2 regions of the Blautia sp. MSK18_10 genome follow, and region 1 is predicted to be linked to the other one. Evidence: riboswitches for the same ligand, from Rfam matches in the RefSeq annotation. Region 1 holds a riboswitch; the other holds the start of a gene.
The links. A riboswitch is a leader RNA that binds a small molecule or an ion and turns the genes downstream of it on or off. The one in region 1 is predicted to bind ZMP and ZTP.
Positions count from the first base shown of each region.

Region 2: another riboswitch for ZMP and ZTP. It lies ahead of LI074_RS11205 (IMP cyclohydrolase); the one in region 1 lies ahead of LI074_RS06680 (formate--tetrahydrofolate ligase).

Region 1 covers NZ_JAJCGT010000011.1:18,802-33,660, reverse strand. Annotated here, with positions in the region: gene LI074_RS06700 (L-fucose/L-arabinose isomerase family protein) at 1-725, shown strand, start outside; gene xylB (xylulokinase) at 870-2,327, shown strand; gene LI074_RS06690 (LysR family transcriptional regulator) at 2,439-3,374, opposite strand; gene LI074_RS06685 (aspartate ammonia-lyase) at 3,472-4,914, shown strand; gene LI074_RS06680 (formate--tetrahydrofolate ligase) at 5,023-6,708, opposite strand; ZMP/ZTP riboswitch at 6,873-6,958, opposite strand; gene LI074_RS17785 (hypothetical protein) at 7,129-7,209, opposite strand; gene LI074_RS17780 (DUF6783 domain-containing protein) at 7,256-7,309, opposite strand; gene LI074_RS17775 (DUF6783 domain-containing protein) at 7,286-7,378, shown strand; gene LI074_RS06675 (hypothetical protein) at 7,633-7,767, shown strand; gene LI074_RS06670 (aminotransferase class I/II-fold pyridoxal phosphate-dependent enzyme) at 7,936-9,393, shown strand; gene speE (polyamine aminopropyltransferase) at 9,396-10,256, shown strand; gene LI074_RS06660 (saccharopine dehydrogenase family protein) at 10,253-11,533, shown strand; gene nspC (carboxynorspermidine decarboxylase) at 11,523-12,644, shown strand; gene aguA (agmatine deiminase) at 12,679-13,782, shown strand; gene aguB (N-carbamoylputrescine amidase) at 13,883-14,761, shown strand.
Region 2 covers NZ_JAJCGT010000026.1:897-15,755, forward strand. Annotated here, with positions in the region: gene LI074_RS11180 (O-acetylhomoserine aminocarboxypropyltransferase/cysteine synthase family protein) at 1-702, shown strand, start outside; gene LI074_RS11185 (3D domain-containing protein) at 852-1,991, opposite strand; gene LI074_RS11190 (hypothetical protein) at 2,162-2,395, shown strand; tRNA gene LI074_RS11195 (tRNA-Gly) at 2,566-2,638, shown strand; gene LI074_RS11200 (phosphoribosylaminoimidazolecarboxamide formyltransferase) at 3,030-4,214, opposite strand; gene LI074_RS11205 (IMP cyclohydrolase) at 4,344-5,057, opposite strand; ZMP/ZTP riboswitch at 5,129-5,209, opposite strand; gene LI074_RS11210 (peptidoglycan recognition protein family protein) at 5,301-6,134, opposite strand; gene guaB (IMP dehydrogenase) at 6,252-7,709, opposite strand; gene LI074_RS11220 (DUF6106 family protein) at 7,819-8,322, opposite strand; gene groL (chaperonin GroEL) at 8,683-10,302, opposite strand; gene groES (co-chaperone GroES) at 10,434-10,718, opposite strand; gene codY (GTP-sensing pleiotropic transcriptional regulator CodY) at 11,141-11,926, opposite strand; gene topA (type I DNA topoisomerase) at 12,298-14,367, opposite strand; gene dprA (DNA-processing protein DprA) at 14,499-14,859, opposite strand, start outside.

The DNA of each region.
Region 1 (14,859 bases):
GAAAATACGTTGCATTTGCTGACAAATGTTGGCCTGCATTCCCGTCACAGTTTGGATTTGAACCTTGCTATGTAAATAGCCGTCTGGTTTCCAGAGGAATTCCGGTATCCTGTGAGGTTGATATCTACGGAGCACTCAGCGAGTACATCGGACTTTGCATTTCCAATGATGCAGTTACACTGCTTGATATCAACAACTCTGTTCCACAGTATATCTATGATGAAGATATTAAAGGAAAATACGATTATAAGCTTACTGATACATTTATGGGATTCCATTGTGGAAATACTCCTGCATGCAAGATGTGTGATTCCAGAGCTGTTAAATATCAGCTGATCCAGCACAGACTTCTTGAGCCGGCAGGATCTGAACCAGACTTCACAAGAGGAACTCTTGAAGGTGATATCGCTGCATCTGACATTACATTCTATCGTTTACAGTGCAATTCCGAGGGCGAGCTGGTTTCTTATGTTGCAGAAGGTGAAGTACTGGATGTACCTACAAGATCATTCGGTGGTATCGGTATTTTCGCAATCAAAGAAATGGGAAGATTCTACCGTCACGTACTGATCGAGGGCAACTATCCGCATCATGGAGCAGTTATGTTTGGACATTACGGAAAAGCATTCTATGAGGTAGTGAAATTCCTTGGACTGGATGTTAAGAAGATTGGATACAACCAGCCGGCAGGTGTAAGATATCCGACAGAGAATCCATGGGGTTAATGAGAAATCAGTAAAACGGGTTATTAATGTTCATGTGATGTGAATGAATCTGAATACAGAATAAATAAACTGACACTATATTAAAGGCATCCCGGGGCTTTGCTCTGGGATGTATTAGATTAGAAATAGAAAAGGAGCGCACTTATGTATTATATCGGTATTGATCTTGGTACTTCCGCTGTAAAACTTCTTCTTATGGAAGAATCAGGAAAAATCTGTAACATCGTATCCAGAGAATATCCATTATTCTTCCCACATCCGGGCTGGTCTGAGCAGAAACCGGAGGACTGGTTCATACAGAGCATGGAAGGCATGAAAGAACTGACAAAGGATATTGACAGAACTCAAGTAGCAGGAATTGGTTTTGGTGGCCAGATGCATGGCCTTGTAACTCTTGACAAAGATGATAATGTAATCCGTCCTGCAATCCTCTGGAATGACGGACGTACAGGCGAAGAGACAGAATATCTGAATACAGTGATCGGAAAAGACAAACTTTCACAGTATACAGCAAATATTGCTTTCGCAGGCTTCACAGCACCGAAGATCCTCTGGATGCAGAAAAATGAGCCTGAGAACTTTAAGAAGGTAGTAAAGATTATGCTTCCTAAGGATTATCTGGCATATCGTCTGTCCGGTTCTTTTTGTACAGATGTTTCTGATGCTTCCGGTATGCTTCTTCTTGATGTGAAGAACCGCTGCTGGTCAAAAGAAATGCTGGAGATCTGTGGAATCACAGAAGAGCAGCTTCCGAAACTGTATGAGAGTTGGGAAGTAGTAGGAACTCTGAAACCTGAGATTGCGAAAGAACTTGGATTCAGTGAGAATGTAAAAGTTGTTGCAGGTGCAGGTGACAATGCGGCAGCTGCTGTAGGAACAGGTACAGTTGGTGACGGTCAGTGTAATATTTCTCTTGGAACATCCGGAACTGTGTTTATTTCCAGTAAAAACTTTGGTGTGGACGAAAATAACGCACTTCATTCTTTCTGTCATGCAGATGGAAGCTATCATCTGATGGGATGCATGCTCAGCGCAGCTTCCTGTAACAAATGGTGGGCAGAGGAGATTCTTCAGACAAAGGATTTCGCAGCAGAGCAGGCTCCAATTCAGAAGCTGGGAGAGAATCATGTATTCTTCCTTCCATATTTGATGGGAGAACGTTCACCTCATAATAATCCTGATGCAAGAGGTGTATTCTTCGGGATGTCCATGGACAGCACAAGAGCAGACATGACACAGGCTGTTCTGGAAGGTGTTGCCTTTGGTCTTCGTGATTCCCTGGAAGTTGCAAGAAGCCTTGGAATCAAGATTGAGAGAACCAAGATCTGCGGTGGCGGAGCTAAGAGCCCACTGTGGAAGAAGATCATTGCAAACGTTATGAACCTGAAGGTTGATGTTCTGGAGAACGAAGAAGGACCGTCCATGGGTGGAGCTATGCTGGCAGCAGTAGGCTGTGGTGCTTACCCGGATGTAGAAACCATCGGTAAGAAATTTGCCAAAGTTGTTGATACAGTAGAACCGGATCCTGAACTGGTTGCAAAATATGAAGAGAGATATCAGAAGTTCAGAACTCTGTATCCGGCTATGAAGCCACTGTTCTAATCGAATATCTGCCTGACATACTGGGGTTGTTGTGCTTATTTAGCACAACAACCCCATTTTGACGTACATCTGATGATGACCAATCACCATAGCCTATTTGATTATGACATATCAGGAAAAGGGCAGCTTCAGGAATTCTTCCATGGCTCTGCTGATATAGCGGCCTTTCTTCCAGTAAAAAAACACAGTGCGTTTACTGCTCTGACCGGGCAGCTTATAAAAAACAAGTTCTGAATTTGTTGGAACTCTGGAGAGCAGAAGATCCCCGATGAAAGTGATACCCATTCCCAAACATGCAATATTATAGGCAGTCATCTGCTGATCCAGGCGAAATACTACAGAAGGCGAAAAGTGATTTTCCTGACAAATGGTAAGTGCACGCTTACCGGTATCATTATCTGAACGAAGAATAATAAATGGTTCGTTCTCGAATTTGTTTAATGGAACAGAAGGAATATGAGAAGAACGGAACTGCCCGTTCCGGATTTCCTCAATAGGAATCTGATATTTCTGCAGTCTGGTATTTACTGAATAATTTTTGGGAACTGCAAGAAGAAGTTGTTCTTTCTGGTAGATATAACGTTCAAAAATCTGGTTATCCAGAATACAGTTATCAATCACCAGATCTAACTTTCCGGCCTGGAGAAACTGGGATAGCTTTGCTGTACTTTCTTCTACAAGAGAAATTTGAACATGGGGGAATTTTTGGGAAAAATCAGCAATAAGGGGAGGCAGAATCCACGAAGAAAAAAAGTTACTGCCACCTACATTAAGAGTTCCTGTTTTGAGATTTCCCAGATCCAGTAGGTAGTTTTCGAGATTATTTTCAATATCCATGACTTTTTCAACAGCCTGTATATAATGTTTTCCGACTTCAGTTAACTGTAAAGGTTTGGTACTTCGATCAAAAATAGGATAGCCAATACGGTTTTCCACACGTTTTACATTGGCGCTTAAAGAAGGCTGCGAAATGAAAAGAGCAGCAGCAGCTTTGGAAAAGCTTTTTTCCTTGTAGACCTCATAGATGTATTCCATTCCCTGAAACATATAAACTCCTCCGATATATAATTTAAACACTATATATTTTATAAAAATATATGTATTTGATTATATTATAGCAGAGATATATAATGAGGGCAAATACATGGGAGGGCGAATAACTATGAAAAAAACAGACTATCGTGTAGAAAGGGATTCTATTGGTGTAAAGGATATTCCGGAAGATGTATATTATGGAGTACAATCTTTACGTGCGGCTGAAAATTTCCACATTACGGGGTTGAATATGCATCCGGAAATTATTAACAGTCTTGCATACATAAAAAAAGCAGCAGCGATAACCAATTGTGAGGTGGGGCTTCTTGAGAAGAAAAAAGCACAGGCGATTGTCCAGGCATGTGATGAAATTGTTTCAGGAAAATTCCATAATGAATTTATTGTGGATCCTGTTCAGGGAGGAGCTGGCACATCTTTAAATATGAATGCCAATGAAGTAATTGCAAATCGCGCGATTGAGATACTGGGAGGAAAAAAGGGCGATTATACAATTATAAATCCTAACGATGATGTGAATTGTGGACAGTCTACCAATGACGTTATTCCTACTGCCGGTAAAATGACTTCTCTTCGTTTGTTGCAGAATCTGAAAAAACAGCTTCTTCGCCTATATGATGCTCTTAATGAAAAAGCTACAGAGTTTGATCACATAATAAAAATGGGGCGTACACAGATGCAGGATGCAGTGCCGATTCGTCTGGGACAGGAATTTAAGGCATATTCGGTAGCAATCATGCGTGATATCCACAGAATGGATAAAGCAATGGATGAAATGCGGACTCTTAATATGGGAGGCACTGCTATTGGAACGGGAATTAATGCAGATGAAGGTTATCTGAGAAGAATTGTTCCAAATCTTACTGAAATCTCAGGAATGGACTTTATACAGGCCTTTGATTTGATTGATTCCACTCAGAATCTGGATCCATTTGTAGCCGTTTCCGGTGCTGTGAAAGCATGTGCGGTAACTCTTTCCAAAATGTCAAATGATCTCCGTCTGATGTCCTCCGGTCCACGTACTGGTTTTGGGGAGATTAATCTTCCGGCAAAACAGAATGGTTCTTCTATTATGCCAGGTAAAGTTAATCCGGTTATTCCTGAAGTAGTGAATCAGGTTGCTTTTAATATTATTGGTAATGATGTTACCATTACCATGGCTGCAGAGGCTGGTCAGCTGGAATTAAATGCGTTTGAGCCGATTATTTTCTATTGCATGTTCCAGTCTATCGATACTCTTGGCTATGCAGTCCAGACATTGGTGGATAATTGTATTGTAGGAATTACGGCAAATGAAGAAAGATGCCGTTATCTGGTAGAAAACAGTGTAGGTATTATCACTGCAATCAGCCCCCATCTTGGATATCAGAAGGCTGCGGATATTGCAAAAAAGGCAATTAAGACAGGCGAATCTGTAAGAAGTCTGATTCTGAAAGAAAAGCTTATGGACGAGGATGAACTTAATCGCATTCTGGATCCGGTCCATATGACGGAACCTGGTATTTCCGGAAAAGATTATCTTATAAAAAAATAAAGAAAAAAACAGGCGGGAAAATCTTCCCGCCTGTAAAATCGTCTGGACACATATCATATATAAATATGATTTTTATATTTTTGAATTATTCGACTGATTTCAACCGGATTAGAACAGACCTGTGATCTTACCTGTCTCGTCTACGTCGATTCTCTCAGCAGCCGGAACTTTAGGAAGACCTGGCATTGTCATGATCTCGCCTGTAAGAGCTACGATGAATCCTGCACCAGCGGAAATCTTCAGGTTACGTACTGTAACTTCGAAGTCAGTAGGAGCACCCAGTTTAGTCTGGTCATCTGTTAAGCTGTACTGTGTCTTAGCTACACAGATCGGGCAGTTGCCAAAGCCAAGAGCTTCTAACTGTTTCGCCTGTTTCTGAGCGTTAGCTGTCAGAACTACTTTCTTACCGCCATATACTTTCTGAACGATCTGGTTCAGTTTGTCTTCGATAGAACCTTCCAGTTCATATGCATAGGAGAAGTCGTTTGGTTCTTCAACAAGACGGATAACTTCTTCTGCAAGTTTGATTCCGCCTTCGCCGCCTTTTGCCCATACTTCAGAAAGAGCAACGTTAACGCCCAGTTCTTTACATTTAGCTTCTACAAAGTCAAGCTCTGCTTTTGTATCTGTAGGGAATGCGTTGATAGCAACAACACATGGAAGTTTGTATACGTTTTTGATGTTGGAAACGTGTTTTAACAGGTTCGGGATACCTTTTTCAAGAGCTTCCAGGTTTTCATTGTTAAGGTCAGCTTTAGCAACGCCGCCGTTGTATTTCAGGGCACGTACTGTAGCTACGATTACAACTGCGCTTGGTTTTAAACCAGCCATACGGCATTTGATATCAAGGAATTTCTCAGCACCAAGGTCAGCACCGAAACCAGCTTCTGTGATTGCATAATCAGCAAGCTTCATAGCCATCTTTGTAGCTGTTACAGAGTTACATCCATGAGCGATGTTTGCGAATGGTCCGCCATGTACGATTGCAGGAACGTGTTCCAGAGTCTGTACAAGGTTTGGTTTCAGAGCATCTTTTAACAGGGCTGTCATAGCGCCTTCTGCGTGAAGGTCACCTGCTGTTACAGGTTTCTGCTCGGAAACTTTTCCGTATGTATATCCGATGATGATCTTGGATAATCTTTCTTTCAGGTCTTTGATGTCGCTTGCAAGACAGAGAACTGCCATGATTTCAGATGCAACTGTGATGTCGTATCCGTCTTCACGAGGCATACCGTTTGTCTTTCCGCCAAGACCATCTACTACGTTACGAAGCTGACGGTCGTTCATATCTACACATCTTCTCCATGTGATCTTACGTGGGTCGATGTTTAATGCATTGCCCTGGAAGATATGGTTATCGATCATAGCTGCAAGTAAGTTGTTAGCTGCGCCAATGGCATGGAAGTCACCTGTGAAGTGAAGGTTAATATCTTCCATAGGAACAACCTGTGCATATCCGCCGCCTGCTGCACCACCTTTTACACCGAATACCGGTCCTAAGGATGGCTCACGAAGAGCTACCATAACACTCTTGCCAAGTCTCTGCATACCATCTGCAAGACCTACAGTAGTAGTAGTTTTACCTTCTCCTGCTGGAGTTGGGTTGATAGCTGTAACGAGGATTAATTTTCCATCCTTCTTATCACTTTCTTTCAGAAGATTGTAGTCGATTTTTGCTTTGTATTTTCCGTACTGCTCCAGATATTTGTCGTCAATACCTGCTTTCTCTGCGATCTGAGTAATTGGAAGCATCTCGCATTCCTGTGCAATTTCAATGTCTGATTTGAATCCCATAATTGTTTTTCTCCTTTCGTTTCCGCATAACATGAAAAACTTCTGTTGCTGTTCACTCCGCGATCAGCAACAATTATTAATTGAAAGAAGTATTGGCCGGTCTGCCTGGTATTCCTGATTTCTGCCCTGAAAGTTATAAAAAAAGGCCAGTATCTGAATATTTCAAATACTGCCCAGACGGTCGGCTCCCGCAAACCTCCGACTCCACGTGGTTTGCACTCCACTCTTTCCGTCAGTACTCGAAGGTTCTTTCAATTGATGAATACAATATATCATTTTGAGAAAAAAATGTCAAGAAAATTTTTGTTGAAACGTCAAAAAATGTGAGTAAACTGGATAAAAGTTGTGCAAATTGATAAGAGAAGAGAATCGTAATCCCTGGTAATGAAAGAAAATACGTTTTCTCAAGGGAAGAAATTGTTAAAAAATAAACACAGTTTTCCCTGATAAATGAAGAAAATATAAAAAGCGGGTAAAGCTAGAGCGTGTCTGAAAAATCATTCCCGCAATCTGCACGCCCCCACTTTGCGGGATATTTCACCCGAATTCAGTTGCCGTAGCCCGCTACGGCGCCCTCATCCGGGCAAAATATCCCACAAATTGTGACGCACATCTTGCAGAAAGCCTTTTTCAGACACGCTCTAGTGCAAAATATGGAAAATGGAATTGACAACAGTTCAGAAGATATGTTATTCTAAATTTTAGTATGAAAAGACACTATCGTTTTCATGCAAATATTTGCTCACATTCAGAGACAGTTTCTGAATGTTAAGCCATACGGACAGGCGGGGCAGTTGCCGGGTGGGAGACACCACATTATTGATTGAGTTAGAAGCTCAAATTTTATAAGTTGATTACTTTATAATAATCAGTGCGTAAGCACACATCATCTTGTGAAACGGTCAATAAGAGCATAGCATATATTTGCCAGCGATTGAAGACGACAGCAGTCATGAATATTTCAGAATACGGGAACAGGCACAGGATACAGACGGATTTATACGGGAAATCCGGTCAGTATATAAAGAGACAGAGCCTGAGAAATTCTATAGATCATGAGAGAAGCAGATGGTGAATGAACTTATCTGCTTCTTTTTTTGTGCAGATATAGCAAATATATATATAGAAATAATTGAATCATTGTGCCGGTTTGAGGCAGTATACAATTGCTGAATGATAGAACTGTATTTGCCGGTACATGACGACAGGAAAAGAGGAACATGTCAAATGGATTATGAAAGACAACAGCATGCGCCCATATATGAAGCACTGGAACGTTTCCGAAAGAAGAGAGTCGTTCCCTTTGATGTGCCGGGACATAAAAGAGGAAGAGGAAATCCGGAGCTTGCACAGTTGCTGGGAGAGAAATGTGTGGGGCTGGATGTTAATTCTATGAAGCCGCTGGACAATCTCTGCCACCCGGTTTCGGTGATCAGAGAAGCGGAGGAGCTTGCAGCAGATGCTTTTGGCGCAGCGCATGCATTCCTTATGGTAGGAGGAACCACATCTGCAGTGCAGAGCATGATCCTGTCTGTCTGCAAGGCAGGGGATAAGATCATTCTGCCGCGAAATGTACATAAAAGTGCCATCAATGCCCTGGTACTGTGCGGTGCAATTCCGGTTTATGTAAACCCGGAGGTGAATGCGCAGCTGGGCATTTCCCTTGGCATGGAAGTCAGTCAGGTGGAGAAGGCTATGGATGAGAATCCGGATGCGGTGGCAGTTCTTGTAAATAACCCTACCTATTATGGAATCTGTTCGGATCTGCGGACTATCGTAAAGAAGGCTCATGCAAGAGGAATGAAGGTGCTGGCAGATGAGGCTCATGGAACCCATCTTTATTTCGGCAGAAACCTTCCTGTGTCCGGAATGGCGGCAGGTGCTGACATGGCGGCAGTTTCCATGCACAAATCCGGCGGAAGTCTGACACAGAGTTCGCTGCTGCTTTTGAATAAGAGTATGAATGCAGAGAAAGTGCGCCAGATCATCAATTTGACTCAGACCACAAGCGCTTCTTATCTTCTGTTGTCCAGTCTGGATATCTCCAGAAGAAATCTGGCACTCAGGGGAGAGGAATCCTTTGAAAAGGTTGCAGGGATGGCGCAGTATGCCAGAGAGGAGATCAATGAGATCGGCGGTTATTATGCATATGGTATGGATCTGATCAATGGAACCAGTGTTTTTGATTTTGATGTTACAAAACTCTCCATTTATACACTGGGAAATGGGCTGGCAGGTATTGAAGTTTATGATCTTCTCAGAGATGAATATGATATTCAGATCGAGTTTGGAGATATCTGTAATATTCTGGCTTACATTTCCATCGGAGACAGGCTTCAGGATATTGAGAGACTGGTAGGGGCATTGGCTGATATTGAACGTCTGTATAAGAAGGACAGCACAGGTATGCTTTCCGGGGAATATATCGCACCTGCAGTGGTGGCGTCTCCACAGCAGGCATTTTATGCGGAGAAAGAATCTCTGCCCATGGAACAGGCGGCAGGCAGGATCAGCGGTGAATTTGTTATGTGTTATCCTCCGGGAATCCCGATTCTTGCTCCTGGAGAAATGGTGACACAGGAAATTGTAGAATACATTCTTTATGCAAGAGACAAAGGCTGTTCCATGCAGGGAATGGAGGATCCGAAGGTAGAACATCTTCAGGTCCTGAAAGGGGGTATCTGATCATGGAATTATGGTATTCCGAGTTCCATACAGGAAATGTAAAGCTTTCTGTCCGGATTAACCGACAGTTATTTTCAGGGGAAAGTGAATTTCAGAGAATCGATGTGTTTGAGTCTGAAGAATTTGGAAGATTTGTGGCTCTGGACGGTGAGATCGTATTCTCTGATAAAGATGAATTTATTTATGATGAAATGGTCACGCATGTGCCAATGACAGTACATCCCAATGTAAAAAATGTTCTGATCATCGGCGGCGGTGACGGTGGAGTTGCCAGAGAACTGATCCATTATCCACAGATTGAGAGCATTGATGTGGTGGAATCCGATAAAATGTTTGTGGATGTATGTGCGGAGATGTTTCCGGATATTGCCCAGGGACTGAAGGATGAGAGAGTCAACATTTATTATGAAGACGGCCTTCGGTTCCTGCGGAATAAAAAGGCCAGATATGACCTGATCATCAATGATTCCACAGATCCGCTGGGACATACAGAGGGACTTTTTACAAAGGAATTCTACGGAAGCTGTTATAAGGCTCTCAGAGATGACGGAATCATGGTTTATCAGCATGGAAGTCCTTTTTATGATGAGGATGAGGTGGAATGCAGAAAGATGCACAGAAAGGTTTTCCGGTCATTTCCGGTGAGCAGGGTTTATCAGGCACATATCCCTACCTGTCCCTCGGGATACTGGCTTTTTGGATTTGCATCAAAGAAATATCATCCACTGGAAGATTTCAGGCCGGAGAGGTTTGATAATCTTAATATAGAAACATGGTATTATACAACAAACCTTCACAGAGGAGCATTTATGCTTCCAAAATATGTAGAAGATTTACTGGAAGAGGAGGAAAACAGTTTATGAGCAGATTATTGGTAATCGGATGTGGTGGGGTAGCTTCAGTGGCAATTCGCAAATGCTGTCAGAACAGCGATGTTTTTACAGAGATTATGATCGCAAGCAGGACAAAGGAAAAATGCGATGCACTCAAAGAGAAGATTGAAAGTACAACGAAGACAAAAATTGAGACAGCAAAGGTAGATGCGGATAATGCAGCAGAGGTCGCAGAATTGATCAGAGTCTATAAGCCGGATGCTGTCCTGAATGTGGCACTTCCATATCAGGATCTTACCATCATGGATGCATGTCTGGAAGCCGGTGCGGATTATATTGATACTGCCAATTATGAAGCAGAGGATACAGAAGATCCCACATGGCGTGCAATCTACGAAAAGAGATGTAAAGAAAAAGGCTTTACTGCATATTTCGATTATTCCTGGCAGTGGGCTTATGATGAGAAATTTAAGGAAGCAGGACTGACTGCTCTTCTGGGAACCGGTTTTGATCCGGGTGTTACCAGTGTATTTAGTGCCTATGCCCTGAAGCATTATTTTGATGAAATCCATACCATTGATATTCTGGACTGTAACGGCGGTGATCATGGATATCCTTTTGCCACAAACTTTAACCCGGAGATCAATCTTCGAGAGGTTTCCGCAAATGGTTCCTACTGGGAAGACGGACATTGGGTAGAAACAGAGCCTATGGAATTTAAATCTGTCTACGATTTCCCTGAGGTAGGAAAGAAGGATATGTATCTTCTTCATCATGAAGAGATTGAATCACTGGCAAAAAATATTCCGGGAGTACAGAGGATCCGTTTCTTTATGACATTCGGACAGAGCTATCTGACACATATGAAATGTCTGGAAAATGTAGGAATGCTTTCCACCGCACCTGTGGAATTTAATGGACAGGAGATCGTGCCGATCCAGTTTTTGAAAGCTCTTCTGCCGGATCCTGCATCTCTGGGTCCGAGAACAGTGGGTAAAACAAATATTGGCTGTATTTTCACAGGTGTTAAGGACGGAAAAGAGAAAAGTATTTATATTTATAATGTATGTGATCATCAGGAATGCTATAAAGAGGTGGAATCCCAGGCAATCTCCTATACAACAGGTGTTCCGGCTATGATCGGTTCCATGATGGTAGTGACCGGACAGTGGAAGAAGCCGGGTGTATTTAATGTGGAAGAATTTGATCCGGATCCATATATGGAAGCACTGAACAAATGGGGACTTCCATGGAAAGTCTGCGAAGATCCTGAACTGGTAAAGGTCTGGAAAGCCAATGAAGATTGATCAACTGCAAACTCCCTGCTATGTGATCGATGAGAAGAAGATGCGGGAGAATCTGGAGATTTTGAAAAAAGTCCAGGAGGATACCGGGTGTAAGATCCTTCTGGCGCAGAAAGCGTTTTCCGGCTTTGCTCTGTATCCCATGATCGGAAAATATCTGGCAGGTACCACTGCCAGCGGTCTGTTTGAGGCAAGGCTTGGATATGAAGAGATGGGGAAAGAGAATCATGTTTTTTCCCCTGCTTACCGTACAGAAGATATAGAGGAACTGGATCGGATCTGTGACCATATTATCTTTAATTCCACAGCACAGCTGAAGAAATTTAAAGATGTGTGTACCAGAGCCAGTCTGGGACTCCGTATTAATCCGGAATGCTCCACTCAGGGGGATCATGCACTCTATGATCCCTGTGCGCCGGGTTCCAGGCTGGGGGTTACCAGAGAGAACTTTGACGGGGAATGTCTGAAATGGATCGACGGACTGCATTTCCATACGCTCTGCGAACAGAATGCAGATGACCTGGAGAAAACATTGCAGGCAGTAGAGGAGAAGTTTGGAGAATTTCTGTCTGAGGTTTCCTGGTTGAATATGGGCGGCGGACATCACATTACCAGAGAGGATTATGATGTAAAGCTCCTGGAAAAATGTATTCAGCATATGAAGGAAACCTATGATCTGGATATTTATCTGGAGCCCGGGGAGGCTGTTGCCCTGAATGCCGGATATCTGGTGACAGAGGTTATGGACATTGTGGAAAATGAGATCAGAACGCTGATTTTGGATGCTTCTGCAGCCTGCCATATGCCGGATGTGCTGGAGATGCCCTATCGTCCGCCTCTTAAGGACAGCGGGGAAGCAGGGGAGAAGGCATATACCTACCGCTTATCTTCCTGCACCTGCCTGGCAGGAGATGTGATCGGAGATTATTCCTTTGACAGAGAGATCCGGATCGGGGACAAGCTGTATTTTATGGATATGGCGATTTATTCTATGGTGAAGAATAATACATTTAACGGTATGCCGCTGCCGGATATTGCGGTTATGCATGAGGACGGAGAGTGTGAGGTTATCAGACATTTCGGATACGAAGATTTTAAGAGCCGGCTTTCCTGATATCTGCCGGGCTATCAAAGAAAAGGAGACAGACATGGAAGTTACAGAGAAGAACAGAACAAAATATCGTATGCCCGGAGAATTTGAGCCTCATGAGGGATGTGTGATGATCTGGCCGGAACGTCCCGGTTCCTGGAATTATGGGGCAAGGGAAGCACAGAAAGCATTTGTGAAAGTTGCAGAGGCTATTGGAGTGAGCGAAAAGGTGTATATGCTGGTTTCCAAAGCTCAGATGGAGAATGCAAAGAATCAGCTTGGGAATGTTTCCGGTGTGACTTTGCTGGAATGCGAGACAGATGACGCCTGGGCCAGAGATGTGGGAGCAACCATGGTTCTGGATGAGAAAGGGGCGGTCTGTGGAGTTGACTGGCAGTTTAATGCGTGGGGAGGAGACTTTGATGGACTTTACCGGAACTGGGAGAAGGACGACAGGGTGGCTGCCTTTATCTGCAGGACTCTCGGTTGTCCATGTCTGGATGCCAGACCTTTTGTGCTGGAGGGCGGTTCCATCCATTCTGACGGAGAGGGGACTCTGATCGTTACAGAGGCCTGTCTTCTGAGTCAGGGACGCAATCCTCAGATGAGCAGGGAACAGATAGAGGAACAGTTGAAGTACTGGCTCGGTGTCCACAAGATTATCTGGCTTCCATGTGGAATCTATCAGGATGAAACCAATGAGCATGTGGATAACGTGTGCGCTTTTGTAAGGCCCGGAGAGGTTGTGCTTGCATGGACAGAGGATGAGACAGATCCGCAGTATGCCATGTCTTTGGCTGATCTGAAGGTGCTGGAACAGGAAACAGATGCAAAAGGCAGAAAATTTAAGATTCATAAGCTTCCGATTCCTCAGAAACCGGTCTGCCTTACCCGGGAAGATGTGGATGGCTTTGTGTTTGAAGAGGGAGAAGACGAACGGGAAGCAGGAGAACGGATGGCTGCCAGTTATGTGAATTTCTATATTTCCAATGGAGGAATCATCCTTCCACAGTTTGGGGATGAAAATGACAAAAGGGCAGTGGAGATTCTGCAGAAGTGTTTTCCTGAAAGAAGGATTTATCCCATTGATGCCAGAGCCATCATTGTCGGCGGTGGAAATATTCACTGTATTACCCAGCAGATTCCCGGAAAAAATATCTGACCCTGATGCAGAAAACTTTGAGAGTCATGTGTTTGAGGGTTATACCTGAAAGTTATGAAAAAACTTACTTATGTAAACAGGAGCAGGAGGAACAGACAGGATGAGAAATGTAACAGTGGCAGCAGTTCAGATGAAATGCAGTAAAAGTGTGGAGAAAAATATTGCCCATGCAGAGGAACTGGTGCGTCAGGCAGCAGCAAAGGGAGCTGAGATTGTTCTTCTTCCGGAGCTTTTTGAACGGCCCTATTTCTGCCAGGAGCGCAGATATGAGTATTATGAATATGCGCAGACTGCAGAGGAAAACCCTGCAGTGCGTCATTTCAGCAGGGTAGCGGCAGAGCTGGGGATTGTGATCCCGGTCAGCTTTTATGAAAAAGAGGTCAATAATACTTATAACAGCGTTGCGGTTCTGGATGCAGATGGGAAGAATCTCGGCGTTTACCGGAAAACACATATTCCGGATGACCATTATTATCAGGAAAAATTCTATTTCACACCGGGAGATACCGGCTTTAAGGTTTTTGATACCAGATTTGGAACCATTGGAGTTGGAATCTGCTGGGATCAGTGGTTCCCGGAAACGGCAAGATGTATGGCACTGCAGGGCGCAGAGCTTCTCTTTTATCCCACTGCCATCGGAAGTGAACCCATCTTGGAATGTGACAGCATGGAACACTGGAGAAGATGTATGCAGGGACACGCTGCCTCCAACCTGATTCCTGTGATCGCTGCCAACAGAATCGGTGAGGAAACAGTAGAGCCATGTCCGGAAAACGGAATGCAGAAATCTGCTCTTAATTTTTACGGCTCTTCTTTTATCACAGACAACACAGGTGCTCTCTGTGCAGAACTGCCCGGAGGGGAAGAGGGGGTGCTTGTAAGCACTTTTGACCTGGATGCATTAAAGGCAGATAGACTGAACTGGGGACTTTTCAGAGACCGCAGACCTGAAATGTATGCAAAAATTGTCGGAAAATGACGAAAGCAGGAGAATCCGAGTGGATTTGCAGTGTTATTTCCAAAACGATATATGTGTTTATAAGAATTTCATAAAAAGTTTATGATTATATTAGTTGC
Region 2 (14,859 bases), on a different contig from region 1:
GAATGGGGAGCTGATATCGTCACCCATTCCACAACCAAATATATGGACGGACATGCTGTGCAGGTTGGCGGAGCTATCGTTGACAGCGGTAACTTTGACTGGGATGCCTATGGACATAAATATCATGGACTGACTGAACCGGATGAATCTTATCATGGTGTTATTTATACTAAACAGTTTGGAAAGAAGGCTTATATCACAAAGGCAACCTCTCAGTTGATGCGTGACCTGGGCTCTATCCCGTCTCCTACAAACTGCTTCCTGTTAAACCTGGGGCTTGAAACTCTTCCTCTCCGCGTGGAACGTCACTGCTATAATGCACAGAAGATTGCCGAATTCCTGAATGCCCATGAGAAAGTATCTCATGTAAACTATGCAGGACTTCCTGATGACAAATACTATCCACTTGCTCAGAAATACATGAACGAAGGCAGAACCTGCGGCGTTATCTCCTTTGAACTGACAGGAGGCCGAGAAGCTGCAGTCCGCTTTATGGATAGCTTAAAGCTTGCCACCATCGCAACTCATGTAGCAGCTTCCAAGACCATGATCCTGCATCCCGCAAGCCATACTCACCGCCAGATGAATGATGAACAGCTTGCAGAAGCCGGCGTATCACCGGGAATGATCCGTCTCTCCGTTGGTATTGAAAATGTTGAAGACATCATTGCTGACATCGAACAGGCATTAAAAAACGCATAAAAGATAATTTCAAAAAATCCGAAAGAACTTCTGAAATGATTACAGATATAACAGATCATTTCCAGATTCTTCCGGATTTTTATTTTCAGGTCAAACGGATATTCGCAATCCGCTTTGCTACTTGATTCGGTTAAATTCTTTCTTATTTTCTACTTTAACAAATAAACATCTGTATAATATACCCCTTTGTCCTCCCCTTCCTGATGGGTAGCAACATAAATATCTATACAATTATGTTTAATCGCACCACCACAGTCCTCTGCAACATAAACCTGTCCATTGATCACAACCTTAGATCCATATGGAATCTGTGTAGGGTCCACCGCAATCGTACGGTTTGTCGTAGCAGTCACCCCTGTAGAAGTAATGCCATTTGCCCAAGGGCCACAACAAATACTGCAGGGACAATAATGAGTAATCTTAAAAGTTCCCAGCGGAACCAGTGACGCATCTGAAGACACAGCTACCGGAGTTCCCACCTTCACTCCATCCACAGACTCTCCCTTTGAAGCAGTTACACCATCCACAGCCTCTGCAAAAACGCCTTTGCCCTCACTCTTATGAATCGTTCCAGCTTCTTCGCCGTCTACTTTAGCGACCTTTGACTCTTCCGTATTCTCCTCTGCTGCTGTATTCTCCAGAACACTGGTTGGAATATATCCAATGCCTCTTTTTCCATTCTCTTTTTTATAGTAAATCTGACTCCAGATGCCGTTCACTGTAGCCAGGCGCTTCACTTCATCCTCCTGAATGACCTCACCTACTATCTGTCCATCCTTCTTTCCCGGATAATCCAGAATATCACTGTCCTTCAGTGCTGTAAAAGTTCCCCTTGCCTGAGCAACCTGATCACTATCATTGATATGTTTTGTGGGCACATAGCCACTGATCTTTTCCGTACCCTTTTTACTCTTTTTCTCATAAGTCACTTTACTCCAGCCATTATCACATACGGCCACTCTCTCTACACCGGTACCAAGATACACTCTTGCAAGCTTCTTTCCGTTTTTCCCTGGCATAGAACGTATATAAGTCGCCTTTGCAGAAACAGAAACCTTATCTGACTTGGCAACTGCAGTTACCTTCTCTCCACTTCCATTATCAATCTCAAAGGTCTGCGGTGTCTTATTATCCTGCTTATAAGCATTAATTGTCCCCTCATAATCCAGAATATCCGCAGAAACTGTTGTTGATAAAGTAAGCATACTACAAACTAATAATGCTAAAATTTTTTTCTTCATAAACTGAGCCTCAACTCCTTTATCGTCTCTCTCCGTCTGTCCTATCATAGCACACCCCCTCCCAATTTGCAATTTTCCACCCCATCCTTCACGGAATCTTCATAAACTATATTGCTTCTATTATTTCTATATGCTATAGTAAAATTATCAGAATTCTATTCTGCCTTACGAAAGATAAGATAAAATATAAATATTTTTTCGTAAAGGAGTGTGATTTTATGACTGCTGTTAAAGAACGTATTATAGGTGCTGTATCAATTATGAGTGATAAAGATGCTAATATCTTCTGGCATATTATTCAAAAACATTTTAAACTGCCTGATACATTCGCAGATATAGAAAAAGTTGAACCCGATGAAACAGATTTAATAATGTTAAAGGAAATCGAAAACAACCCTGACTGTCACGAATTCATTTCTCAGGAAGAATTAATGAAAGAACTTAATATGTAAGTATTGTTCCCTGAAAAGTGCCAATTTCAGCACTTTTCAGGGAGTCATAATTTTTCAATAAAACCATTATATAAAATTTCAAAATAAATAAAAAAACATTTGACAAACTCCACTGCATATAGTATCATATATTTTGTCGCTGAGGTAATCACTCAACTGACATCATAAATGCGATAGTGGCGTAGTTGGTAACGCGCGACCTTGCCAAGGTCGAGACCGCGGGTTCGAGCCCCGTCTATCGCTCTTAAAGCATCAGCTAAGGCTGATGCTTTTTTCATCCCCTTCTATTAACTTTCCATAACTATAGCAATTCCATATCTGCGAATAACATCTATAGCCAATATCCTTGATTAACATCCCTGAGTCAAGCGTATATTCGCAATCCGCTTCGCTACGCGGCTCTACACCAGCGCAGGACATTATATGTTTTTGCCCGCATTTGCAGGAGTCTTAGAAAAAGTTAGCGCCAGGAAATCTGCGTTATGTAAAAAAATTTCACTGTCTGAGCCGCATTTGCGGCGAGTTTGAAATTTTTTTACATGTTTTTAGCAGATTTCCTGGCGCTTAGTTTTTCTTAGGCTCCGAAACCGCGGACAAAAACATATAATGTCCTGCGCGTCCCCATACCAGCACCTTAGTGATGGAACAATCTGATACCAGTAAAACTCATCACCATTCCATATTTATTGCAAGTCTCAATCACAGCATCATCACGCACAGATCCACCCGGCTGCGCAATATACTTCACGCCACTCTTATGAGCACGCTCAATATTATCACTGAATGGGAAGAATGCATCAGATCCCAGTGTAACATCCGTCATCTGATCCAGCCATGCACGTTTCTCTTCCTTTGTAAATACTTCCGGTTTCTCTGTGAAAGTTTTCTCCCACATACCATCAGCAAGTACATCCATATATTCATCCCCGATATAAACATCAATGGCATTGTCACGTTCCGCACGTGAAATTGTATCTTTAAATGGCAGATTCAGCACTTTCGGGCACTGGCGAAGGAACCAGTTGTCTGCCTTCTGTCCTGCAAGTCTTGTACAATGTACACGTGACTGCTGTCCTGCACCAACACCGATAGCCTGTCCATCTTTTACGAAACATACAGAGTTGGACTGTGTATATTTCAGGATGATCAGAGAAATCTTCATATCACGTTTTGCTTCCTCTGTAAGCTCTTTATTCTCTGTCACAATATTGGAAAGCATTGCATCATCGATCTCAAGCTCCTGACGGCCCTGCTCAAAAGTTACACCAAATACTTCTTTGTGTTCCAGCGGAGCCGGTACAAAGTTCTCATCGATCTGGATCACATTGTAGTTTCCTTTTTTCTTCTGCTTCAGGATCTCCAGTGCTTCCTCTGTGTATCCAGGTGCAATAACACCGTCAGATACCTCTCTCTTGATTAGAAGTGCTGTATCTTTATCACACACATCAGAAAGAGAAATAAAATCACCAAAAGAGGACATTCTGTCAGCACCGCGAGCTCTTGCATAAGCGCATGCTAATGGCGAAAAATTCTTCCAGTCCATATCATTTACCCAGTAGATCTTTGCCAGAGTCTCTGTAAGAGGAAGTCCTACAGCAGCACCGGCAGGAGATACATGTTTAAAAGATGTAGCTGCAGGAAGTCCTGTTGCTTTCTTCAGATTGGATACCAGCTGCCAGCCATTAAAAGCATCCAGGAAATTGATATATCCCGGTCTCCCGGAAAGGATCTTTACCGGAAGCTCAGATCCGTCTGCCATATAAATTTTTGCAGGTTTCTGATTCGGGTTACAGCCATATTTTAATTCGAATTCTTTCATTATATAAATCCTCCGTATGAACCAAATAAGTATTTTAAAATTAATTCCTGTAAATAATTTCTTACTGCGAAAGCATCGTCTTATGTTCACAATAATCTATGAGCACTATCTGTACTCAGTAAGTGACTATTATTTATTCTTATTAATGATCTTGCTTTCGTACTTACCTGTCTCAATATCAATATATCTTACAAACAGAGATACTTTGTTATCTTCGTTCAGGCTGTTCCAGAGAAGTTCTGCAAACTCATCTATATCATCCGGAATTGCTACCAGTTTCGGTTCGCCTTCAAAGCTTGGAAGTGGATTTCCGTCACATTTATAAGTATGGATGAAATGTCCCTCTCCTGCAATGGCATTCTCGTATGCAAATGTGTATCTGTTACATGCATCCGGATTTCCGTTGTTGCTCTTGAGAATTGACATTGCATAGTTGAATTTTCCGTTCTCTACGTGCATAACACCGGAGATACGAGGTGTATAGTTCGGACCGTCCGGCTCGAATTCTCTGCTTCTTAAGGACTGCTCAAAAGTAAGCTGATGATCCATTCCCTCATAAATGGTATCTGTCTGATCTCCGTTAGTTACGATTGTTTTGTTTCCCAGTACACGTACAGGTGCATAGATGATCAGACTCGGATCTGTAAGTTTGGACGGATCAAATGCCTGGGTACGGATTCCCTCACCATCCTCTACAAATACTCTGTTTCTGCTGTTCTCGCTTCTGCCCATGATGAAATAAGCTGTCACTGCTTTCTTACCGTCTGCGGAACGTCCAATCACAATTCCTCTGCCAGGATAGGAATTCTCTTTCAGTTCTTTTTCCAGTGATAACATTTCCATAATTTTTCTCCTTTTCGTTAAAAATAAGGTTAAAAAAAGCCTGGGAAACCTATTTATTCATTGAATAATTTCCAGGCTGCCCAGGCGGTCGGCTCATATACTCGCTGCACTCCCTGTAGGTAATCCTACTTCCGCCAGTCATGCAGGCACTGTCGTGAAAAAAAATCACACGTTGTTATTATAGTACAATACTTCTTTGTGGATTTCAAGGCAAATTTTTTTGTACTGTGCTGAATTTTCGTTTTACTGAACATCCTGCAAACCATAATCAACATCAATCTGCGCCGCAATATCCGATTTCATCTGTATCCATGCATCCGGATTCTCCACATAATATTTCGGACAGTTTTTTCCGGTAACATCATAATGCCGGATCACGTTCTCTGATGTAAGCCCAAACCGCACGCACAACCACGCAGAAAGCTTCACTGCCGAATCATAAGTTGCCTCATTAAATTTCCCCGTCTCATCCGGATGACAGCACTCGATGGACAAAGTATCTACATTACGTGAGTTCGTCGCATAGGACATCTCTGACGTAGGAATACACTGCACCACTTCCCCATCCAGCCCCACTACAAAATGACTGCTCACCTTTGTGTCATGAGTAGTCGCCAGATTCTCGAAGTAGTTCCTGTTTGCAATGGCTGTTGCCCCCGGATTTGCAGTATAATGAATGGCAATATACTGTACACTCTCAATAGGAATCTGCGGTCTGGAATATTCATTCGGTGTCAGCAGTTCCACATCTATGTACGGCGCCCCTTCTTTCTGCCATTGTTCCGGTCCGCCTGAAGAATCCGCATTATCTGTTCCTGACTGTTCCGCATCAGAAACCATCGTGTCAGAATTATGTAAAAAGTCCCCAATACTCCATCCATTTTCACTGGCCCGATTTATTATGATCCACCCACTCAGAACTATGATCACGAGCAGCATAAGGCTCATAAGAATTCTCTGATTTCTCTGCCTTACTCTGCTGCTCTTTCGTTTTTTCGACCTGCTGTTTTTCTTTTTTACTGCAGTTTTCCCTGTTCTGGTATCTGTTTTTTTCTTTTTGTTTATATGCTTTTGCATTTTTACCTTCTCTTACGGGATTTTACTCCCTGCAAAAAATACCCCGGCCGGCATGCCTGGAAATCTTATTTCTTTCCATCAGCAGCCAGCCGGGGCATATATTACACCTGAAATTTATTATTTGTCATCTACGCTATAGTTCGGAGCTTCTTTTGTGATATGAATATCATGTGGATGAGATTCCTTAAGAGACGCTGCAGAAATCTTGATGAATCTGCCTGTTTCTTTGAGTTTCTCAATAGTTTCTGCTCCACAATATCCCATACCGGAACGGAGACCGCCCATGAGCTGGAATACAGTATCCTCAACATGTCCTTTGTAAGCAACACGTCCTTCTACGCCTTCCGGAACAAGTTTCTTCGCATTCTCCTGGAAGTAACGGTCTTTACTTCCGTTCTCCATAGCTGCGATAGATCCCATACCGCGGTATACTTTATATTTTCTGCCCTGATACAGTTCGAATGTTCCCGGGCTCTCGTCGCATCCTGCAAACATGCTTCCCATCATGCAGACATTCGCACCGGCTGCGATTGCCTTTGTGACATCTCCGGAATACTTGATACCACCGTCTGCAATGATCGGGATTCCGTATTCTTTTGCAGCTTCGTAGCAGTCCATAACAGCAGTGATCTGCGGAACACCGATACCTGCAACAACTCGTGTGGTACAGATAGATCCAGGTCCGATACCAACCTTAACTGCATCTACACCGGCCTCGATCAGAGCCTTTGTCGCAGCACCTGTTGCTACGTTACCTGCGATTACCTGCAGTTCCGGATATGCTGCCTTGATCTCGCGTACAGCCTTCAGAATGTTCTCTGAATGTCCATGTGCAGAATCAATTACGATCACGTCTACAGATGCCTTTACAAGTGCATCAACACGTGCAAGTACATTAGCAGTGATTCCTACCGCAGCACCGCAGAGAAGACGTCCCTGCTCATCCTTTGCAGCCAGAGGATATTTGATCTGTTTCTCAATATCTTTAATAGTAATTAAGCCTTTTAAGTTAAAGTCATCATCTACAATAGGTAATTTCTCTTTACGTGATTTTGCCAGAATCTTCTTGGCATCTTCCAGTGTAATTCCTTCTTTGGCTGTGATCAGTCCCTCAGAAGTCATGCACTCTTTGATCTTCTTGCTGAAATCTGTCTCAAACTTCAGATCACGATTAGTAATGATTCCGACCAGTTTTCTGCCCTCTGTGATCGGCACACCGGAGATACGGAATTTTGCCATTAACTCATCTGCGTCTTTAAGTGTATGTTCAGGAGATAAATAGAAAGGATCTGTGATAACACCGTTCTCAGAACGTTTTACCTTGTCTACCTCTTCTGCCTGCGCTTCAATGGACATATTCTTATGAATAATACCAATACCACCCTGTCTCGCCATAGCGATTGCCATGCGATGCTCGGTTACTGTATCCATTCCTGCACTCATCATAGGAATGTTCAGTTTAACCTTCTTTGTTAAGTAAGTTGTGACATCTACCTGATTCGGAATTACCTTTGAATATGCCGGAACTAACAGCACGTCATCAAAAGTAATGCCTTCACCAATGATAGTACCCATTGCATTTCCTCCCTTGCGTATATGAAATTAAATTACTATTGTAATGTAAAAAGGAACCAGCAACTGGTCCTTTTATTTTCAACAAGTGTAACAAAAATCAGATTCTATGTCAATCCAAAAAAACTTTGCTCGGTGCTGAATTTTTCATAGCCTGTGCAAGTGCCTCATCCGGTTCCAGGATGATCTTGCATAAATTTCCGTCCAGTCTTGTGATAACACCAAAGCGTTTATGCTCCGGATTTCCTGATGAAAAGTCCAGTACTTTCATGTTCTGGTTTCCGTTGTAATAGTCCATTCTGTGGGAATCCAGCGGTGCTGCCAGATCTGCTTCTGATAATTTGAAGCTCTTTACTTTCTTTCTTTTTGTCTTTGACATGATCATGTCGATGTCAAAATCGCCATTGATAAACAGATATTCATATTCTACATCTGTTTTCGGAATTACAAAGTAGCATGCAATTCCAAGTGCTACGGCAATGATCAGTGCCAGCGGTGTGATGATAAGTCCGGCAAATACTGCCAGCACTGTCAAAACGATCAGACCGTATTTGAGCAGGCTGTCTTTAGCCGTCTTATCTTTCTTTACCAGTAATTCTGAATACAAGTCGCCCATTGTTTCGTCTCCTTTTCATTTGTTCAGCTGTTGAAAGCAGCTTTTTTTGCACAGCATATTTAACAATTATATTTTATTCATCATGCTGTTTTTCTGCATTATATCACAAAACGGAACCATCGTCTATGACGACGGTTCCGTTTCACATATTCCACCTGTACTATTGTTACTGTTCACACACCACTGTTCCGCGAGGTGTTTTGGCATGAATATGCCAAAATCCCGAGACATACAAGCCAAAATTCCATTGCCGCAGGCAATCTGGAATGAATTTTGGCTATGTTACTGTGAACGGAATGAACAGTAACATACTATTTTTATCTGAGCATACTGCGGTATAATTTTATCGTTTATTAAAAATTACATCATTCCCATTCCAGGATTAGCAGCCGGTGCAGGTGTGTCTTCTTTGATAATTGCAACAGCAGATTCTGTTGTAAGTAATGTAGATGCAACACTTGTAGCATTCTGAAGAGCACTTCTTGTAACCTTTGCAGGGTCAAGGATACCTTCGCTTACCATATCTACATATCTTTCGTTCAGAGCATCGAAGCCGATTCCCGGTTCGGATTCTCTTACTTTGTTGATGATTACGGAACCTTCAAGTCCTGCATTTGCAGAAATGCGGAACAGAGGAGCTTCCAGAGCTTTCAGGATGATATTTGCACCTGTCTTCTCGTCACCTTCCAGAGTTGCTGCAAGTTTTGCAACTTCTTTGGATGCGTGGATGTAAGCAGATCCACCACCTGCGATGATACCTTCTTCTACTGCTGCTCTTGTAGCTGCAAGAGCATCTTCCAGACGAAGCTTAGCTTCTTTCATTTCTGTCTCAGTGGAAGCACCAACACGGATAACAGCTACACCGCCAGCCAGTTTTGCAAGTCTTTCCTGTAATTTTTCTTTATCAAATTCAGATTTTGTTTCTTCAATCTGTCCACGAATCTGAGCAACACGGTTTGCGATTGCATCTTTGTCACCCATGCCGTCAACGATAACTGTGTTCTCTTTTGCAACTTTAACAGATTTTGCACGTCCTAACTGCTCCATAGTTGCGTCTTTCAGTTCCAGACCAACTTCTTCGGAGATTACCTGGCCGCCTGTAAGGATTGCGATATCCTGAAGCATTTCTTTTCTTCTGTCACCATATCCCGGAGCTTTGACAGCTACTACCTGGAAAGTTCCTCTTAATTTGTTTACGATCAGAGTTGTAAGAGCTTCACCCTCTACATCTTCAGCAATGATAAGAAGTTTCGCACCAACTTTTACGATCTGCTCCAGTAATGGAAGGATTTCCTGGATGTTGCTGATCTTCTTGTCTGTGATCAGGATATATGGATCTTCCAGATTTGCTTCCATTTTTTCCATATCTGTTGACATATATGCGGATACATATCCACGATCGAACTGCATACCTTCTACAAGGTCAAGTTCTGTGTGCATTGTCTTGGATTCTTCTACTGTGATAACGCCGTCTTTGGAAACTTTTTCCATAGCATCTGCTACTAACTGTCCAACAGTCTCATCGCTTGCGGAAATAGATGCAACGTTTGCGATCTGTTTCTTGCCGCTGATTGTCTGGCTCATGTTCTTGATTGCTTCTACAGCTACATCTGTAGCTTTCTTCATTCCTTTTCTGAGGATGATCGGGTTAGCGCCTGCTGCCAGGTTTCTCATTCCTTCGTGAACCATAGCCTGTGCAAGAACAGTAGCTGTTGTTGTACCATCACCTGCTACATCGTTTGTTTTGGAAGCAACTTCTTTGATCAGCTGTGCGCCCATGTTTTCAAATCCGTCTTCCAGTTCGATTTCTTTTGCGATTGTAACACCGTCGTTTGTGATAAGCGGAGCACCGTATGGTTTGTCAAGAACTACGTTTCTTCCTTTCGGTCCTAATGTTACTCTTACTGTATCAGCTAATTTATTTACACCAGCTTCAAGAGCTGCTCTGGCTTCTGCGCCGAATTTAATTTCTTTTGCCATGATAATATGACCTCCTGATTCAAATTTTGATCTCTATGAATTCTTTCTGATACTTAGCCGGTATTTCATGTTACATCCTGTAAATATTATCTTATAAGTATCTTCATTTATGTTTTCTATTTTGATATTGCTTATTTAACAATTGCAAGAATATCATTCTGTTTTACGATAATGTATTCTGTGCCATCCATCTTTACTTCTGTTCCTGAATATTTGGAGTAGATAACTTTATCACCTACAGCTACTTCCATTTTTACTTCTTTGCCGTCAACAACTCCGCCAGGTCCTACAGCTACAACTTCTGCCTGCTGTGGTTTCTCCTGTGCCTGTCCCGGAAGAACGATTCCGGATTTTGTTGTTTCTTCTGCTTCAACCTGTTTTAATACAACTCTGTCACCTAAAGGTACTAATGTCATGATCTATATCCTCCTTTATTCTCCAACTAAAACTTTCCTGTTACCGTACTCTTTCCGTTATCGCAAAATATCCGGCAACTGTTTCGGCACTCTGTCTAATTCTGCCGATTTTTGCTAGCACTCATTTACTTCGAGTGCTAATCACTGTCCTTATATTATTGAAAATGAGTCGATTTCGCAAGTGCTTTTATCATTATAAAATAATCTATATTCTCTTTTTTACTTATATATTCTCTTTTTTTCTTTTGTTTTCTTAATTTGCAAATAATTTTGTCATATCTTCCTTGTCTTTCGCACTCAGTTGAATTGTCTTCAAATACATTAATTAAGAGGCTTGCTATAATTCCTGTAACATAATAAAAAGACCGTCCACCATACAGCAGACAGCCTTCTTGCATTCATTATTTATGGAAGCTTCTATATCAGGATTTCTTATTTCTCTGAGCTTTAATCTCTTCCAGTTCATCAAAGATGACTTCATTCAGCACTTTAATGTAGGTTCCTTTCATACCGGAAGATCTGGATTCGATCACACCGGCACTTTCAAACTTCCTCAAAGCGTTTACGATAACAGATCTGGTGATTCCCACGCGGTCTGCGATCTTACTTGCAACCAGGATTCCCTCATCTCCGTCAAGTTCATCAAAAATATGGATGATCGCCTCCAGTTCGGAGAAAGATAAAGTATTAAACGCAGATTTCACTACCTGCTGCTTTCTGTCCTCCTCAGCATTCTCTTCATGAACCGCTCTCATCATCTCAAGCCCTACAACGGTTGTTCCATATTCACTGACAATAATATCTTCAATGTCATATGGTTTCTCATAACGATACATAAATACAGTACCCAGTCGTTCCCCTGCAATATCTATCGGATTAATGATTCCCTGATAACTGCTTGATACATGTTCAAATCCCAGTGTCTGAAGATTTACATTCTCTTTTGTTGACAGGACACCCAGAAATCTCTCGTTTAACAGGGAATCTACATATCCGCCAACCTTGTCCTCGATCAGTTCAGTGATCTCCTCTACTCCCGGGCATAAACTGACACCCAGAACCTTTCCTTTTTTACTGAGAACCAGAATGTTGGAACTCAGTGTCTCCATCAGAACCTGACAGATGTCATTAAATACCACTTTGCTGGAACTGCTGTTATGCAGAAGTTTATTAATTTTTCTTGTTCTATCCAGCAGCTGAACACTCATATTGTCCTCCTTTCACCCTGTACATATCCGAAATCTTTCTGTCATTATTTCATAAATGAGCAGTCACTTTCTTTTGCTCGCAAGGAAGATTCAGACACACATGGTTATTAACATTACTGATACTTTGATTTTACACGTTTTAAAGTCAAATTACAAGACAAATTTTACTATTTTTTTATTTATTTTTGCTTTTCTGAAAATAGATTCCTTTTATAATATTATTCAATAAATATCATCATCAAAAATTCAAAGGATTGAAGACAAAAAGTCAGAAAGTCACTGACTGTAAGACAAAAAACGGAACTGTTGCATTAATGAAATTCATTTTCAACTGCTGCAACAGTCCCATTTATAACATTTACAATCCGTTATTATTCTTTCTCGTCCTTTGCCTCTACATATCCACATGTCTCCTGGCTACAGACAAGCTTATTCCCCTTTTCCACCATATAGCTTCCACATTTCGGACATTTCTTTGCTGATGGTTTCTGCCAGGACATGAAATCACAATCCGGATTATCCTCACATCCGTAGTACTTACGTCCTTTTTTGGTTTTCTTAAGCACAATCTCTTTTCCACATTTCGGACATGCCACCCCGATCTTCTCAAAATATGGTTTGGTATTTTTGCATTCCGGAAATCCCGGACATGCAAGGAATCGTCCATGAGGACCATATTTAATCACCATATGTCTGCCACAGTTTTCGCAGATCACATCTGTCACTTCATCCTGAATATCAACCTTTTCAAGTTCTTCCTCTGCAGCATCTACATCCTTCTTCAGATCCGGATAGAAGTTGCTTACTACTGTCTTCCACTTTACAGTTCCTGCTGCCACACAGTCCAGAAGCCCTTCCATAGTCGCAGTGAAGTTTACATCTACAATACTCGGGAAAGCCTGTTTCATAATATTATTGACAACTTCCCCCAACTCTGTAACATACAGGTTCTTCTGTTCTTTTGCAACATAACGGCGGCTGATGATCGTTGTGATCGTCGGCGCATAGGTACTTGGACGTCCAATCCCCAGTTCTTCCATAGTCTTGACCAGAGATGCCTCTGTATAATGTGCAGGCGGCTGCGTGAAATGCTGTTCTGGTTTCAGTTCCTTAAGACTAAGCTTCATTCCTCTTTCAAGACTCTGATTCAGAACATTTCCTTTTTTCTGGTCCTCTTCATCTGTGTATACAGACATAAATCCGTCAAATATGATCTTGGAGGCAGAGACTGTAAAAATATACTGGTCTGCACCAATCTTTACAGATGTTGTTTCGTATTTTGCAGGAGCCATTCTGCTGGCCGCAAAACGTCTCCAGATAAGCTGATACAGTCTGAACTGATCTCTTGAAAGAGATTCCTTCAGTACAGCCGGTGTACGGCTGATGTCTGTAGGACGGATCGCTTCGTGAGCATCCTGGATCTTCTGTCCCTTTTTCACAGCTTTCTCAGACTTTGAAACATAATCCTCTCCGTACTGAGCAGTGATATATTCTCTTGCAGCAGCATCTGCTTCCTCTGAGATTCGGGTGGAATCTGTACGCAGATAAGAGATCACACCTACCGTTCCATTTCCTTTGATATCAATTCCTTCATACAGCTGCTGTGCCAGACGCATTGTCTTCTGTGTGGAAAAGTTTAAGGTCTTGGCTGCTTCCTGCTGTAAGGTACTTGTAGTAAAGGGAAGCGGTGCATTCTTGATCCTCTCGCCTTTCTTTACTTCATTGATCTCATATTCTTTATCTTTCAGAGAGGCCAGAAGTTTATCCATTTCCTCTTTGCTGTGGATATCCATCTTTTTATCTGTTCCATAAAACTTCGCCTGCAACGGTTTCTTCTCACCCTTCACCTGAAAATCTCCCTCCAGGCTCCAGTATTCTTCCGGAATAAACGCATTGATCTCATCTTCTCTGTCACAGATGATACGAAGCGCAACAGACTGTACGCGCCCCGCACTTAAGCCTCTCTTGACTTTTGCCCAGAGAAGCGGGCTGATGGTATAACCTACCATACGGTCAAGCATACGTCTTGCCTGCTGTGCATCTACCAGATCCATATCCAGGTCTCTGGCCTGTTTGATTGATGATTTTACTGCTGTCTTGGTAATCTCGTTAAAGGTAATCCTGTGCATCTTCTTCGGATCTTCTTTTAATGCCTGCATCAGATGCCAGGAAATTGCCTCTCCCTCGCGGTCAGGGTCAGTTGCAAGATAAATCTTATCTGCTTTCTTTGCAGCCTTGCGAAGCTTTGCAAGCAGTTCTCCCTTTCCTCTGATCGTTATATATTTGGGTTCAAAATCATGCTCAACATCAATTCCGAACTGACTCTTCGGGAAATCACGGACATGTCCGTTAGAAGCTTCCACATCGTAATTCGCACCGAGAAATTTCTTTATTGTTTTCACTTTTGCAGGTGATTCTACTATCACCAGATATTTCGCCATGCTACCTCTCCTAGTCGTAATCTGTTATTCTTCACAGTGTCCCTGAACGGGCACATTGCCTGACAGCGATATTGTTACATATAAAAATCGCCCTGCGCCGCAGAAACGTGAAGCACAATAATCATAAATCGTCAACTGTCTTTTACATAATAATGTCTCCCGCTCTCTCTTATGAGCCCCCGCAGTGTCAGTTCCACAAGACAGTTGCTTACCTGTGCCGGGGAAAAGCCTGTTTTTCTCACAATGTAGTCGGGATTTTTTGGTCGTAAATCGAGACAACTATACACCATATTCAAATCTCTTGCAAGTCCCAAGTTGTTTTTTTCACCGTTTTGTGTTACTTTTTCCATCGAAATTCCAAGTTCTTCCAGCATAATTTCCGGACAGTATGCAATCCCTGCGCCGTCGTAGATCAGCTTATGGCAGCCTCTGCTGAGTTCATCTGTCACTGCCCCCGGAATCGCATAGACCATCTTTCCCTGTTCCAGTGCA